3 regions of the Aurantimonas sp. C2-5-R2 genome follow, and region 3 is predicted to be linked to each of the others. Evidence: predicted binding sites of a transcription regulator. Region 3 holds the regulator's gene; each other region holds the start of a gene.
What was found. The regulator PhoB, encoded in region 3, activates phosphate uptake and scavenging genes when phosphate is short. The targets are predictions, from matches to a motif close to TGTCATNNANCTGTCAT.
Positions count from the first base shown of each region.

Region 1: a site for PhoB is predicted at 1,591-1,607, ahead of phnC (phosphonate ABC transporter ATP-binding protein). Genes of this name have one in related genera too.
Region 2: a site for PhoB is predicted at 2,462-2,478, ahead of ugpB (sn-glycerol-3-phosphate ABC transporter substrate-binding protein UgpB). Genes of this name have one in related genera too.

Region 1 is NZ_JAZHLJ010000046.1:24,970-29,680, forward strand. Features, by position in the region: gene phnK (phosphonate C-P lyase system protein PhnK) at 1-197, shown strand, start outside; gene phnL (phosphonate C-P lyase system protein PhnL) at 202-924, shown strand; gene VQ044_RS17070 (DapH/DapD/GlmU-related protein) at 921-1,538, shown strand; gene phnC (phosphonate ABC transporter ATP-binding protein) at 1,758-2,603, shown strand; gene phnD (phosphonate ABC transporter substrate-binding protein) at 2,638-3,645, shown strand; gene phnE (phosphonate ABC transporter, permease protein PhnE) at 3,758-4,576, shown strand; gene VQ044_RS17090 (DUF1045 domain-containing protein) at 4,579-4,711, shown strand, end outside.
Region 2 is NZ_JAZHLJ010000008.1:85,870-90,580, forward strand. Features, by position in the region: gene VQ044_RS06090 (hypothetical protein) at 77-637, shown strand; gene betC (choline-sulfatase) at 853-2,382, shown strand; gene ugpB (sn-glycerol-3-phosphate ABC transporter substrate-binding protein UgpB) at 2,577-3,881, shown strand; gene ugpA (sn-glycerol-3-phosphate ABC transporter permease UgpA) at 3,978-4,711, shown strand, end outside.
Region 3 is NZ_JAZHLJ010000003.1:48,663-53,373, forward strand. Features, by position in the region: gene pstA (phosphate ABC transporter permease PstA) at 1-1,274, shown strand, start outside; gene pstC (phosphate ABC transporter permease subunit PstC) at 1-1, shown strand, start outside; gene pstB (phosphate ABC transporter ATP-binding protein PstB) at 1,307-2,107, shown strand; gene phoU (phosphate signaling complex protein PhoU) at 2,133-2,870, shown strand; gene phoB (phosphate regulon transcriptional regulator PhoB) at 2,877-3,617, shown strand; gene VQ044_RS02235 (GcrA family cell cycle regulator) at 3,730-4,281, opposite strand; gene VQ044_RS02240 (DUF5996 family protein) at 4,504-4,711, opposite strand, start outside.

The sequences.
Region 1 (4,711 bases), on a different contig from region 3:
TGCGCTCACTGGTCGCGGAGATGGGACTGTCGGTGGTGATCGTCACCCACGACCTCGCCGTCGCGCGGCTCCTGTCCCAGCGCATGATCGTCATGCAGGGCGGCCGGATCATCGAGGCGGGGCTGACCGACCGCGTGCTCGACGATCCCCACCATGCCTATACCCAGCTCCTCGTCGCCTCGATTCCGGAAAGCTGACACGATGCCTGGTTCCTCCCCTTCGATCCTGTCAGTCCGCGACGTCGAGAAATCCTTCACGATGCATCTGCGCGGCGGGGTCCAACTGCCCGTCGTCCGGGACGCCGGCTTTGCGGTCGCGGCCGGCGAGTGTGTCGTTCTCGGCGGCCCGTCGGGTGTGGGAAAATCCTCCATCCTGAGAATGGTCTACGGCAATTACTCGATCGACGCGGGGGCAATCCTGCTCAGCGATCCAGAGTCCGGCGCCACGGTCGATCTTGCGGCCGGCGATCCCCGTACCGTGCTGGAACAGCGCCGGTCGGTCGTCGGCTATGTCAGCCAATTCCTGCGGGCGATCCCGCGTGTTCCCGCAATCGATGTCGTGGCCGAACCGCTGGTCGCGCGCGGCGTTGCGCCGGGAGCCGCCCGCGAGAAGGCGCGAGCGCTGCTGAGCCGCCTCAACCTTCCCGACGCTCTGTTCGACTTGCCGCCGGCGACCTTTTCTGGCGGCGAGAAGCAGCGCGTGAACATCGCCCGCGGCTTCATCACCGACCATCCGCTGCTGCTGCTCGACGAGCCGACGGCTTCGCTCGACCCTAAGAACCGGGACGTCGTCTGCCAGATGATCGAGGCCAAGAAGGCGGCCGGCGTGGCGATCCTCGGCATCTTCCATGACGAGGTGGTCCGCGACAGGATCGCGACGCGCATCATCGACGTCTCGACCTTTTCGGCCCGCAAGGTCGCGTGATGCCCAAGCTCTCCGAAATGCCGCTGGTTCATGCCAGCGCAGCGGTCGAAGCATCGACGCTGGGCCGCTACACCGAAATCGCCGAGCGCTGTCAGGTGTCGGAAACGCAGTTGGGTGACTATTCCTACATGATGCGCGATTGCGACATCTGGTGTGCCGTCATCGGCAAGTTCGTCAACATCGCCTCCGCCGTTCGGGTCAACGCCACCAACCATCCGATCGGCCGGGCGAGCCTGCATCATTTCACCTACCGGGCGGGCGACTATTTCGACGGTGAGGCGAACGAGGCGGAATTCTTCGCCTGGCGGCGGGAAGACGCTGTAACCATCGGCCATGATGTCTGGATCGGCCATGGCGCGACGATCCTGCCCGGAGTGACGATCGGCAACGGCGCGGTCATCGGCGCAGGCGCGGTGGTCGCCAAAGAGGTGGCCCCCTACACGGTCGTCGGCGGCGTGCCGGCCCGGCCGATCCGTCCGCGATTTCCCGAAGACATCGGCGTGCGCATGGACGCCCTCGCCTGGTGGGACTGGCCGCACCGGAAGCTGCGGGCAGCGCTCGCCGACTTTCGCGCCCTCGACGCCGAAGCGTTTCTCGACAGACACGGCGGTTAACAGAAGGCCCTCGGGCCGGCACGGCGATACCGTCATCCAACCGTTACGCAAGTGTCATCCAGCCCTCATGAAAGACGCCTAGGAATCCGACCGTCAAACCAGAGCGTTGTGCGTCCCTCCGGACGCACAAAGGACGCTCTGGCACTTGGATTGAGCATCAGAATGATCCGAAAACCGGATTCCACTTTTCGGTCCGATGCTTTTGGGGACGGACCGCCCATGACCGCCATAGCCGTGAACAATCTCTCCAAGCGCTTCGGCCGAAAGCAGGCCTTGTCGAATGTCGACCTGGATATCGGCAAAGGCGAGATGGTCGCTTTGATCGGCGCCTCCGGCTCCGGCAAGTCGACCCTGATTCGGCACATCGCCGGCCTCGAAAGGGGCGATGGCGGCGCCATCGACATCTTCGGACGGAGAATTCAAGAAAGCGGACGCCTCGGCAGCAAGGCCCGCGAGATGCGGACCGAGATCGGCGTCATCTTCCAGCAGTTCAACCTGGTCAACCGCCTGCCCGTTATCACCAACGTCCTTCTCGGCAATCTTGGGCGTATTCCGGGCTGGCGCGGAACGCTCGGCCTGTTCAGCACAGGCGAAAAGCAGGCCGCCCGGGTCGCCCTCGCCCGCGTCGGCATCCCGGACGTCGCCTGGCAACGCGCCTCGACGCTGTCCGGCGGACAGCAACAGCGCGCGGCCATCGCCCGCTGCCTGGTGCAGAAATCCCGCGTGCTTCTCGCCGACGAGCCGATCGCCTCGCTGGACCCCGCCTCCGCCCGACGGGTGATGGACGTTCTGTCCGACATCAACCGCACCGACGGCATCACCGCCGTCGTTTCGCTGCATCAGGTGGAATACGCGCGCCGCTATTGCCCGCGCACGATCGCCTTGCGCGCCGGCGAGGTCGTCTATGACGGCCCCTCGACCGCGCTGACCAACGAATTTCTGACCGAACTCTACGGATCGCATTCCGAAGAGCTCGTGCTGCCGGATACCCTTCCGGTCGACAGCCGTCGACCGGTTCCGCCGATGGAGCCGCGGGCCGCGGCCCGTTCGCTCGCCACGGCGTAACGACAACAACCCTCAACGCAACAGGAGACCCACCATGAACGCGATCTTCAAGATCCTCGCATCCGCGTCGCTGGCCGCCGGCCTCACGGCGCCGGCGCTGGCCCAGGACGCCGCGCCCGAAGAGATCAATTTCGGGATCATCTCGACCGAGAGCCAGTCCAATTTGAAGCCGAAATGGGCGCCGTTCCTCGCCGCCATGGAGGAGAAGACCGGCCTCGAGGTGAAGCCCTTCTTCGCCACCGATTACGCCGGCGTCATCGAGGGCATGCGCTTCGGCAAGGTCCATCTCGCCTGGTTCGGCAACAAATCGGCGATGGAAGCCGTCGACCGGGCGAATGGCGAGATATTCGCCCAGACCGTCGATGTCACCGGCAACCCCGGCTATTGGTCGCTGATCCTCGCACCTAAGGACTCGCCGCTTGAAAGCGTCGATGACCTCCTGAAATGCGACCAGTCGATCGATTTCGGCCTCGGCGATCCCAACTCCACCTCCGGCTATCTCGTGCCGATGACCTTCGTCTTCGCCGCCAACGGCGTCGATCCGAAGGAATGCTTCAAGAACGTCACCAACGCCAACCACGAGACCAACGCCATGGCCGTCGCCAACGGCCAGGTCGACGCGGCCGCAAACAACACCGAGAGCCTCGCCCTGATCGAGAAGAACAATCCCGTGGCTTTCGCGAAGATCAAGGTGATCTGGAAGTCGCCGCTGATCCCTGCCGACCCGATCGTCTGGCACAAGGAGCTGCCGCAGGAGATCAAGGACAAGATCAAGACCTTCTTCCTCACCTACGGCACCGACCAGTCGGACGGCGACGTCGCCAAGGAGAAGGACGTCCTCGCCGAACTTCAATGGGCGCCGTTCAAGGAGTCCAGTGACGACCAGCTCCTGCCGGTCCGGGTGATGGAACTGTCGAAAGAGATCGCTCAGATCAAGGCCGACACGACGATGGCCGAGGACGCCAAGAAGGCGGCGATCGACAAGCTCGAAGCGGAAAAAACCGGCTACGAGAAGAAGATCAAGAGTGCCGAGCAGAGCTGAGGCTAGATCGCGGCGGCGCGGCAGGTCTCGCGCCGCCGTTTCCTTCAGATGCGACCGATCGGCATCGAAATGCCGGCCGGCCGTTTCCGGTTTTTCAGCAGGATTCTCCACGATGACCAAAGCGGTCGAAACCCTCGCGCCTTCCCGACTGGACCTCAACGCCGGCCGCGACTGGTCGCGCAGCATCTGGAACGCTATCATTTGGGGCAGCCTGGGGCTTATCCTGCTGTGGAGCTGGGCACCGGCGGAGATGGGGCGCTGGACGTATTTGTTCACCGACGCCGACAACATGGCGCAATATGCGGCCGGCTTCGCCGAACCCGACTTCAAGGACTGGCAGTATTATCTGGGCGAAATGGTCGTGACCGTCCAAATCGCGGTCTGGGGGACGTTCCTGGCTGTCCTCCTCGCCATCCCCTTCGGCATCCTGTCGGCCCACAACATGGTGCCGTGGTACATCCTGCAGCCGGCCCGGCGGCTGATGGACTTCTTTCGAGCGATCCACGAGATCGTCTGGGCGGTGCTGTTCGTCGTCGCCGTCGGTCTTGGACCTTTCGCCGGGGTGATGGCGCTGTTCATCCACACCACCGGTATCCTCGCCAAACTGTTTTCGGAGGCAGTGGAATCGATCGATCCGCGCCCCGTCGAAGGCATCCGCGCGACCGGTGCCTCGAAGCTTCAGGAAGTGGTCTTCGGCGTCATACCCCAGGTGCTGCCGTTGTGGATTTCCTATACGTTGTACCGCTTCGAATCCAACGTGCGGGCGGCGACGGTGCTGGGGGTCATCGGTGCCGGCGGCATCGGCCAGGTGTTGTTCGAATCGATCCGCGGCTTCTATTATCCGCAATCCGCCGCCATCCTCATCGTTGTCGTTGCGACCGTCATCTTGACCGATCTTCTGTCCCAGCAGCTGCGCCGGTTCGTCACCTGACCATGCGCGCGGCGATCTTCTTCACCCCGCCGGCCAGCGCCGCGCTGACACGCGCCGCCGCCCAGTGGCTTGGCCGTGGCGTCTTCGACGGCGAGCCGACCCGAGATAGCGATCCGGCGATCGACACGCTGGTCG
Region 2 (4,711 bases), on a different contig from region 3:
GGGAATCACTTTGCCGCCCTATTGCGTCGGTAATTCGCTAGCCGGGCACACGTCCGAATCACCAAGGAGGCCTTCAATGAAGACCAGAGCGGCAATGATGAAAACCACAACGATCCTGTTTCTTGGCGCGGCTCTTGCCGCCACACCGGTTGCGATCGACTGGACCCATTTGTCCGTCGGGTCGGCGGATGTGCTGGCCCAAGGCAAAGGCGGCGGTAATGGTGGTGGAAACGGGGGCGGCAACGGCGGTGGTAACAGCGGCGGCAATGGTGGCGGCAACAGCGGCGGCGGGAATGGAAACGGCAATGGCGGGCGAAGCGCCAGTGGCGGGAACGCTCACGGCAAAAGCGGCGAGAATCGCAACTCCGCTGCCTCGCTCGGCCGGTTGAATGCCTCCCACGCATCCGCGACCGCGATGGAAAATGCCTCCTCGCGCTCGGTGGTTGGCCAACTCGGCGCATACAAGGACGCCGTGGCCGACGACGACATGGAAAAGGCCGCGGAGTTCCTGGCCACGGCGGCGAATCATACGGTGACCGAGGAGACCGTCCGCGCCGTCAATACCAAGCTCGGCATCGAACTCGACGACCCCAAGGAGGTGGCGAAGCTCGCCGAGATGGCGAGGCAGATGCAGTAAGCTTCGGCTATTGCCCGGTCCCAAGGTGGTGACAAGATCGCTTCTTGGGGCGGGGCGTCAACCTTCACCCACCTTGGCACGACCGAGCGGTCCTCTCGAAGGGCCGCTCGACGCTGTTCGCGGAGGCCGTTTGCCGTGGTAGGAGCGGGGCGGTTAAGGCCGCAACGGCAATCCGTTCGGCGGTCTCACGTGAATCACCGCGAAGGACCCGCTCCATGGCCCGCCCCAACATCCTGATCGTCATGGTCGATCAGTTGAACGGAACGCTGTTTCCGGACGGGCCGGCGGAGTTTTTGCACACGCCGAACCTTGGCGCGCTCGCGTCACGGTCGCTGCGGTTTCAGAACGCCTATACGCCGAGCCCGCTCTGCGCGCCGGCCCGCGCCGCCTTCATGGCCGGACAATTGCCGAGCCGCACCGGCGTCTACGACAATGCGGCGGAATTTATGTCCTCGATCCCGACCTTCGCCCATCATCTGCGGCGCGCGGGCTATCGCACCGCCCTCTCCGGCAAGATGCATTTCGTCGGCCCCGACCAGTTGCACGGCTTCGAGGAGCGGCTGACCACCGACGTCTATCCGGCCGATTTCGGCTGGACGCCGGACTATCGCCGGCCGGGCGAGCGGATCGACTGGTGGTATCACAACATGGGCTCGGTCACCGGCGCCGGCGCCGCCGAGATCAGCAACCAGCTCGAATATGACGACGAGGTCGCCTATCACGCCGGCGCCAAGCTCTACGATCTGGCGCGGGGACAGGACGAGCGGCCGTTCTGCCTGACCGTATCCTTCACCCATCCGCACGACCCCTATGTGGCGCGGCGCCGCTTCTGGGACCTTTACGAGGATTGCGCCCATCTCGATCCCGCGACCGGGCCGATCCCCCTCGCCGAACACGATCCGCACTCGCAAAGGCTTCTGAAGGCGTCCGATTTCGAGAAATTCGCGATCACGCCCGAGGATGTCCGCCGCTCGCGCCGGGCCTATTTTGCCAACATCTCCTATCTCGACGAAAAGATCGGCAAGATCCTCGGCGTGCTGAAAGACTGCCGGATGGCGGAGAACACCGTTGTCCTGTTCGTCTCCGACCATGGCGACATGCTTGGCGAGCGCGGCCTGTGGTTCAAGATGAGTTTCCGCGAGGGCTCGTCGCGCGTACCGCTGATGCTGAGCCTGCCGGGCGGCGAGAGCGGGCTGGTGGCCGTGCCGGTCTCGACCCTCGACGTGCTGCCGACGCTGGGCGATCTCGCCGGCATCGACGCCGCCGACATCGCACCCTTCGCCGATGGGCAGAGCCTGTTGGCGACGGCGCGCGCCGGAAGCCGGTCCGGACCCGTACCGATGGAATACGCCGCCGAAGGCTCCGAGGCGCCGATGGTCTCGCTCAGGGAGGGGCGATTCAAGCTCAATCTCTGCGAGATCGATCCGCCGGAATTCTTTGACCTGGAGACCGACCCAGGCGAAGCGTGCAACCTGGCGGCGGAGCCCGGATGCGACGGGCCAGCGGCGAAGGAAGCCTTCGATAGGCTGCGTCAGGCGGCGGAAACGCGCTGGAATCTTGCGGCCTTCGACGCGGCGGTGCGCGAGAGCCAGCAACGGCGACTGATCACCTACGAGGCGCTGCGCAACGGCGCCTATTACCCCTGGGACTACCAGCCGCTGCAAAAGGCCTCGGAACGCTACATGCGCAACCACATGGATCTCAACGTGCTGGAGGAGAACCAGCGGTTTCCCAGAGGGGAATAGGCGAGGCGGAGCAACGGTCCTGCTGGCTCCGGGCGACGGCGGTTTGGCGCAAAAATCTGCAGGCGGCTGTTTTTTGCGCTGTCATCGAAGCTTCGTCATTGCGTCACGAACCGTTTTTGAAGCACTGTTACGGGGCGTCTTCGACAAGCTCGGCAACAGAGCCCGAGAGTCGCATCAACGGGTGAGGACATCAGATGAACCGCAAACTTCTCAGCGCAGCCGTCGCGCTTGGGGCGATGATCGCTGGCGCGAGCCAGGCTTTCGCCGTGACCGAACTGCAGTGGTGGCACGCGATGACCGGCGCCAACAACGAGGTCGTCGAGACGCTGGCCAAGGAATTCAACGAAAGCCAGCAAGACTTCAAGATCGCGCCGGTGTTCAAGGGGACCTATCCCGAAACGCTGAACGCGGGCATTGCCGCCTTCCGCGCCAAGCAGATGCCGGCGATCATTCAGGTCTTCGACGTCGGCACCGGCGTCATGATGGGCGCCGAGGGCGCGGTGAAGCCGATCGCCGAGGTGCTCGAGGCGGGCGGCTTTACCTTCGACAAGTCGCAATATCTGCCGGGCATCGTCGCCTATTATTCCAGGCCCGACGGCACCATGCTGTCGTTCCCGTACAATTCCTCTTCGCCGATCCTCTATTACAACAAGGACATCTTCGAGAAGGCCGGGCTCGACACCGAAGAGCCGCCGAAGACCTGGCAGGCGGTGTTCGAGGCGGCACGCAAGATCAAGGAATCCGGCGCGGCCGAGTGCGGCTATACCTCGACCTGGCTGACCTGGATCCATCTGGAGAACTTCGCCGCCTGGAACGACGTGTCCTATGGCACCGAGGAGAACGGATTGGCCGGCACCAATGTCGAGCTGAAGCTCAACGAGCCGATCTATGTCGAGCATTTCCAGGCTCTCGCCGATCTCGCCAAGGACGGCGTGTTCCGCTATGGCGGCCGCACCTCGGAGGCCAAGCAGCTGTTCCTGTCCGGCGAATGCGCCATCCTGACCGAATCCTCCGGCGGGCTTGGCGATATCGTCAAATCCGGGATCAACTACGGCATCGGCCAACTGCCCTATGACGAGAACGCCGAAGGGGCGCCGCAAAACACCATCCCGGGCGGCGCCAGCCTGTGGGTGTTCGGCGGCAAGTCGGACGAGGAATACAAGGGCATCGCCCAGTTCTTCAATTTCCTGTCGCAGACCGACATCCAGGGCCGCCTGCATCAGGCCTCCGGCTATCTGCCGGTGACCAAGGCCGCCTATGAGGCGACCAAGAGCTCCGGCTTCTATGACGAGAATCCCGGCCGCGAGACGCCGATCACGCAGATGATGGGCAAGGAGCCGACCGCCAATTCCAGGGGCGTTCGCCTGCCGAACCTGCCGCAAATCCGAGACATCGCCAACGAGCAGTTCGAGGCGATGCTGGCCGGCGACCAGGATGCCCAGACGACGATGGACAAGATCGTCGAGCAGGGCAACGAGGCGATCGCCGAAGCGCAGTAGGACGCCGAACCCGCAACGCGCGCCGGGCGGTTCGACCGCCCGGCCTTTTCCATGGGCTTCGCTTCACGTGTGGCCTGATTCGGACCCAGGATCGCCGTGTCGAAAGCCATCTTTCCCAACAAATGGCTGCCCTATCTGCTGGTCGCGCCGCAGGTGGCGATCACCCTGGTCTTCTTCTACTGGCCGGCAAGCCAGGCGTTGTACCAATCAGTCCTGCACGAGGACCCGTTCGGGCTGAAATCAAAGTTCGTCGGTCTCGCCAATTTCCAGTCGGTCCTGTCGGACCCGGCCTATCTCAACGCCATCAAGGTGACCGCGATTTTCAGCATCTCGACAGCCGCGCTGTCGATGTCGCTGGCGCTGCTTTTGGCGACCGCTGCCGAGAAGGTGGTGCGCGGACGCGGGCTTTACCGCACGATGCTGATCTGGCCCTACGCGGTGGCGCCGGCCGTGGCGGGCCTCTTGTGGATGTTCATGTTCAATCCGGTGATGGGCACCTTCGCCTACATGCTGCGACGCAACGGCTTCGACTGGAACCCGTTGCTTGACGGCGATCAGGCGATGCTGCTCGTCGTCGTCGCGGCGGCCTGGAAGCAGATCAGCTACAATTTCCTGTTCTTCGTCGCCGCCCTGCAGTCGATCCCGAAATCGCTGATCGAGGCGGCGGCGATCGACGGCGCCGGGTCGACAAAGCGCTTCTGGACGATCATCTTTCCATTGATCGCGCCGACGACGTTCTTCCTGCTGGTGGTCAACACCGTCTACGCCTTCTTCGATACGTTCGGCATCATCGATTCAGTGACCTCCGGCGGCCCGGCGCGGGCGACGGA
Region 3 (4,711 bases):
AGATCGTGTCTTCCGGCGGCGAGACCTCCCGCACGCAGCAATTGGTTCGGTCGAGCCTGAAACGGCGCAAGGCCGCGCAGACGCGTCTCAAGCTGTACGGGATCGTGGCGATCCTGTTCGCCCTCACAATGCTCGCGATCCTGGTCGGGTCGGTCGTCAGCTCGTCCATGGGCGCCTGGACGCAGACCCAAGTCCGCATCGAAATACCGCCCTTTTCCAGCGTCGAGGAGGCGGCGGCAAAAAGCCCCCGCTCGGCTGCCAACGATGCCATTTTGTCGTTCTTTCCCGCGACCGAGGGTCGCAAGGAGCGCCGCGAGATCACCTCGATCCTCAGCGACGGCGCGCAATACGACGTCAGGGATGCGATCGCTGCAGCTGGCGCTGCCGTTACCGAGGGGCTCGATGTGTGGGTTCCGGTATCCGACCCCTATGAGCAGCTCTATGAGGGCGTGATCGATCCCACCGTCGACGCCAGTCGGCGTCCGCTCAGCGACCGGCAGATCGAGGTTTATCAGGCGCTCGATGAGGCCGGGCGCATCCGCTCGACATTCGACTGGGGTCTGTTCACCAACGCGGACAGCCGCTTTCCGGAGCTGGCCGGCCTCAAGGGCGCAATCATCGGCTCGTTCTTCCTGCTGCTCGTCTGCCTGGTCGTGGCCGTGCCGCTCGGCGTCGGAGCCGCAGTCTATCTGGAGGAACATGCCAAGAAAAACCGGCTGACGGATTTCATCGAGATCAACATCAACAATCTTGCCGCGGTGCCGTCCATCGTCTTCGGCCTCCTGGGCCTTGCGCTGTTCCTGGGCTTTTTCGGATTGCCCCGTTCCGCGCCGCTCGTCGGCGGGCTCGTGCTGGCGCTGATGACGCTTCCGACCATCATCATCACGACGCGCAGCGCGCTCAAGGGCGTGCCGCCGTCGATCCGTGAAGCGGCGAGGGGCGTTGGCGCCTCCGAGATGCAGGTCATCGGCCACCACGTTCTTCCCGTGGCGTTGCCCGGCATCCTGACTGGAACGATCATCGGTCTGGCCCAGGCACTCGGCGAAACCGCACCCTTGCTGCTGATCGGCATGAACGCGTTCATCACGTCGGCGCCATCCAGCATAGTGGACGCGTCCACCGCGCTCCCGACCCAGATCTTCATCTGGTTCGACAGTCCCGAGCGCGGATTCGTCGCGCGCACCAGTGCCGCGATCGTCGTGCTCTTGATGTTCCTAACCGTGATGAATCTTACCGCGGTTCTTCTGCGCCGCCGTTTCGAGAGGCGCTGGTGATCTTGCGACAGGAATCCGCCATGGTGGACGATATGCAAACGACGTCAGCGAAGGGAGCTGCGGTGCGACCCAACCATCCGATCAAGATGCGGGGCGAAAAGGTCTCGGTCTATTACGGCCAGAAACAGGCCCTGTTCGACGTCGATCTCGACATCGAGGAGCGTCAGGTCACCGCCCTGATCGGCCCGTCCGGCTGTGGGAAATCGACCTTCCTGCGCTGTCTCAACCGGATGAACGATCCGATCGACATCGCCAGGGTCGAAGGCCATATCACGCTCGACGGCCGGGATATCTACGATCCCGACATCGACGTGGTGGAGCTACGCGCCAGGGTCGGCATGGTCTTCCAGAAGCCCAATCCATTTCCCAAGTCGATCTTCGACAACGTCTCCTACGGACCGCGTATCCACGGCCTGGCGACGTCGAAGACGGAGATGGAAGAGATCGTGGTGACCAGCCTTCGCAAGGCTGGCCTGTTCGAGGAGGTCAAGGACCGTCTCGATGAACCGGGGACCGGCTTGTCTGGCGGTCAGCAGCAGCGCCTGTGCATCGCTCGCGCCATCGCCGTCTCGCCCGAGGTGATCCTGATGGACGAGCCGTGTTCGGCCCTCGATCCGATCGCGACCGCCAAGATCGAGGAACTGATCGACGAATTGAAGCAGAACTACACGATCGTGATCGTTACCCACTCGATGCAGCAGGCGGCGCGGGTGTCGCAGCGCACGGCGATGTTCCATCTGGGCCGCGTCGTCGAGGTCGGGGCGACGGAGAAAATGTTCTCCAACCCCGACGACAAGCGCACCCAAGACTACATCACCGGGCGCTTCGGCTGAACGAAAACTATGAGGAAAGCGGCAGATGACCGAGCATACCGTCACGTCCTACGAGGACGAACTCAAATTCATCGTGCGCCGGATTTCGGAGATGGGCGGCCAGGCCGAGCGGATGGTCGAGCAGTCGGTCGCGGCCTTGATGCGCAGCGACTGGGATCTGGCGCAGTCGGTCGTCGCCGATGACGTGTTGCTCGACGCGGCCCAGCGCGACCTCGACGAGCGGGCGATCCGCACCATCGCCAAGCGCCAGCCGATGGCCGTCGACCTGCGCGAGATTGTTGGCGCCATCCGCATTTCCAACGATCTGGAGCGGATCGGCGATCTGGCCAAGAATATCGCCAAGCGTGTGATCGCCGTGCACGACCATTCCCAGCCGGTGCAACTCGTGCGCGGCATCGAGCATTTGTCGGAACTGGCGCTGGTGCAGCTGAAGGAAGTGCTCGACGCCTATGGCGAGCACGATCACCTTCGGGCGATGGCGGTTCGCGACAATGACGAGCAGATCGACGCGATGTACACCTCGATCTTTCGTGAGCTGCTGACCTACATGATGGAAGATCCGCGCAACATCACCGCCTGCACGCATCTGCTGTTCAGCGCGAAAAACATCGAGCGCATCGGCGACCACGCGACCAACATCGCCGAGACGATCTATTATATCCAGACCGGCGAACAGATGGAGGCGGAGCGGCCGAAAGGCGACAGCACTCCGTCCTTGGTGCAGCAGGGGTCCAACCTGCCGCCCGCCGGCCCCGAAGGGTAAACGGACATGGCCACACGCATCGCCGTGGTGGAGGACGAGGACGCGCTCGGCGTCCTGCTTCGCTACAATCTCGAAGCCGAAGGTTACCAGGTCGACGTCATTACCCGGGGCGACGAGGCGGACCTGCGCCTCAAGGAAGAATTACCCGACCTCCTGATCCTGGATTGGATGCTGCCGGGTTTGTCCGGCGTCGAACTTTGCCGCAGACTTCGTCAGCGCGGCGAGAGCGAGAAACTTCCGATCATCATGCTGACCGCCCGCGGCGAGGAAAGCGAACGCGTGCGCGGCCTGTCGGTCGGCGCCGACGATTACGTGGTCAAGCCGTTCTCGACGCCGGAACTGATCGCACGGGTTCGGGCAATGCTGCGGCGGGCAAAGCCCGAGAAAATCTCCAAGCTTTTGACCGCCGGTGATATCGACCTCGATCGGGAGAACCACCGGGTTCGCCGGGCCGGCCGCGAGATCAAGCTCGGCCCGACCGAGTTCAAGCTGATGGAGTTCTTCATGCAGTCCCCAGGGCGGGTGTTCTCCCGCGAGCAACTGCTCGATGGCGTCTGGGGCAGGGACATCTATGTGGATGAGCGCACCGTCGACGTCCATGTCGGACGCCTGCGCAAGGCAATCAAACGCGGCCGCGAGCGAGACCCGATCCGGACTGTTCGCGGTGCCGGCTACGCCCTCGACGAGCAATTCTCCGCCACCGCCAAACCGTCGGCGACAAGCGCGATGGAGAGCGCGGGGTCGTAGAGGAACGAGCATCCGCGGCCGTTCAAGACGAAGAGACCTCCGAATACCAAGAGACCGCCGAATGGCGGTCTCGATTTCCCGGAAAGTGAAAGTTCGGAAGGACGCGCGCTTGTCAGCGCGCCCGTCGCCGTTCGGATGCCGGCTGGAAGGCCAATGACGCGTGGTATTCGCAATAGGGCGAAGACTCGTTCGAGCCGTTGCCGCAAAAGTGGAAACCCGGCTTCAGCGGATCGCCCACTGGCCATTTGCAGGTGCTCTCGGTCAGTTGCACGAGGCTGAGCTTACGCGCGATCGGGACCACTTCGCCAGATTGACGTTGGGGTTCGGCGATCACTTCCGTCTCCTCCTCGGGATCCATCTTCAAAGCCGTCGCACCGTGGGTGCGGGGCATCGAGCGCGCCGAAACCGATTGCGCCGGCATAAAACGTGCCGGCTGCACCATTTCGATGGTCTCGACTTCCTTCAAGTGGGGCGACGCTTGCCGTTCCGCAACCGGAGCCGCGACATTGGGAGACTTCGCGCGCGATTCCAGCTTCAGCCGATGGACCTTTCCGATCACCGCATTGCGGCTGACACCGCCCAGCTTCTCGGCAATCTGGCTGGCACTGAGGCCCTCCGTCCAAAGCTGCTTCAGCAACTCCACGCGTTCGTCGGTCCAGCCCATGACAAGCTCCTTACAGCAAAAATATGCGGCGGGCGGAATCCTTCACCCCGCACAAACGGTGTGCGAGGTGACGCACTACATTTATTGAGGAACTAGGTCCGCCGCACGAAATCTAGTATCTTGAATTCAATTTAGCCCATCGCTGGACTCTGTGACAAGAGTCCAGCGTGTCACAGGCGAATCGATTTGTCGTTTTCCCCAGACTTGTGGGTTAATGGGGCGTTAACGCAGACCGTGAATTTTGCGCGGAACGCGAGGCACGCCGAATTCGCACTCCATCGCGGCCCGGTTCCAGTCACCCCTATCGGCCGCTGCCGCGTAGGTCGATTGCAGGAACCGCAGCAGCGTCGCTTCCGGATCGGCGCTTGTCCGGACCGATTCATACGGCAGCAGAAACTCTCCGAGCTTCGCGTCGAAGCGCGCGGCGACC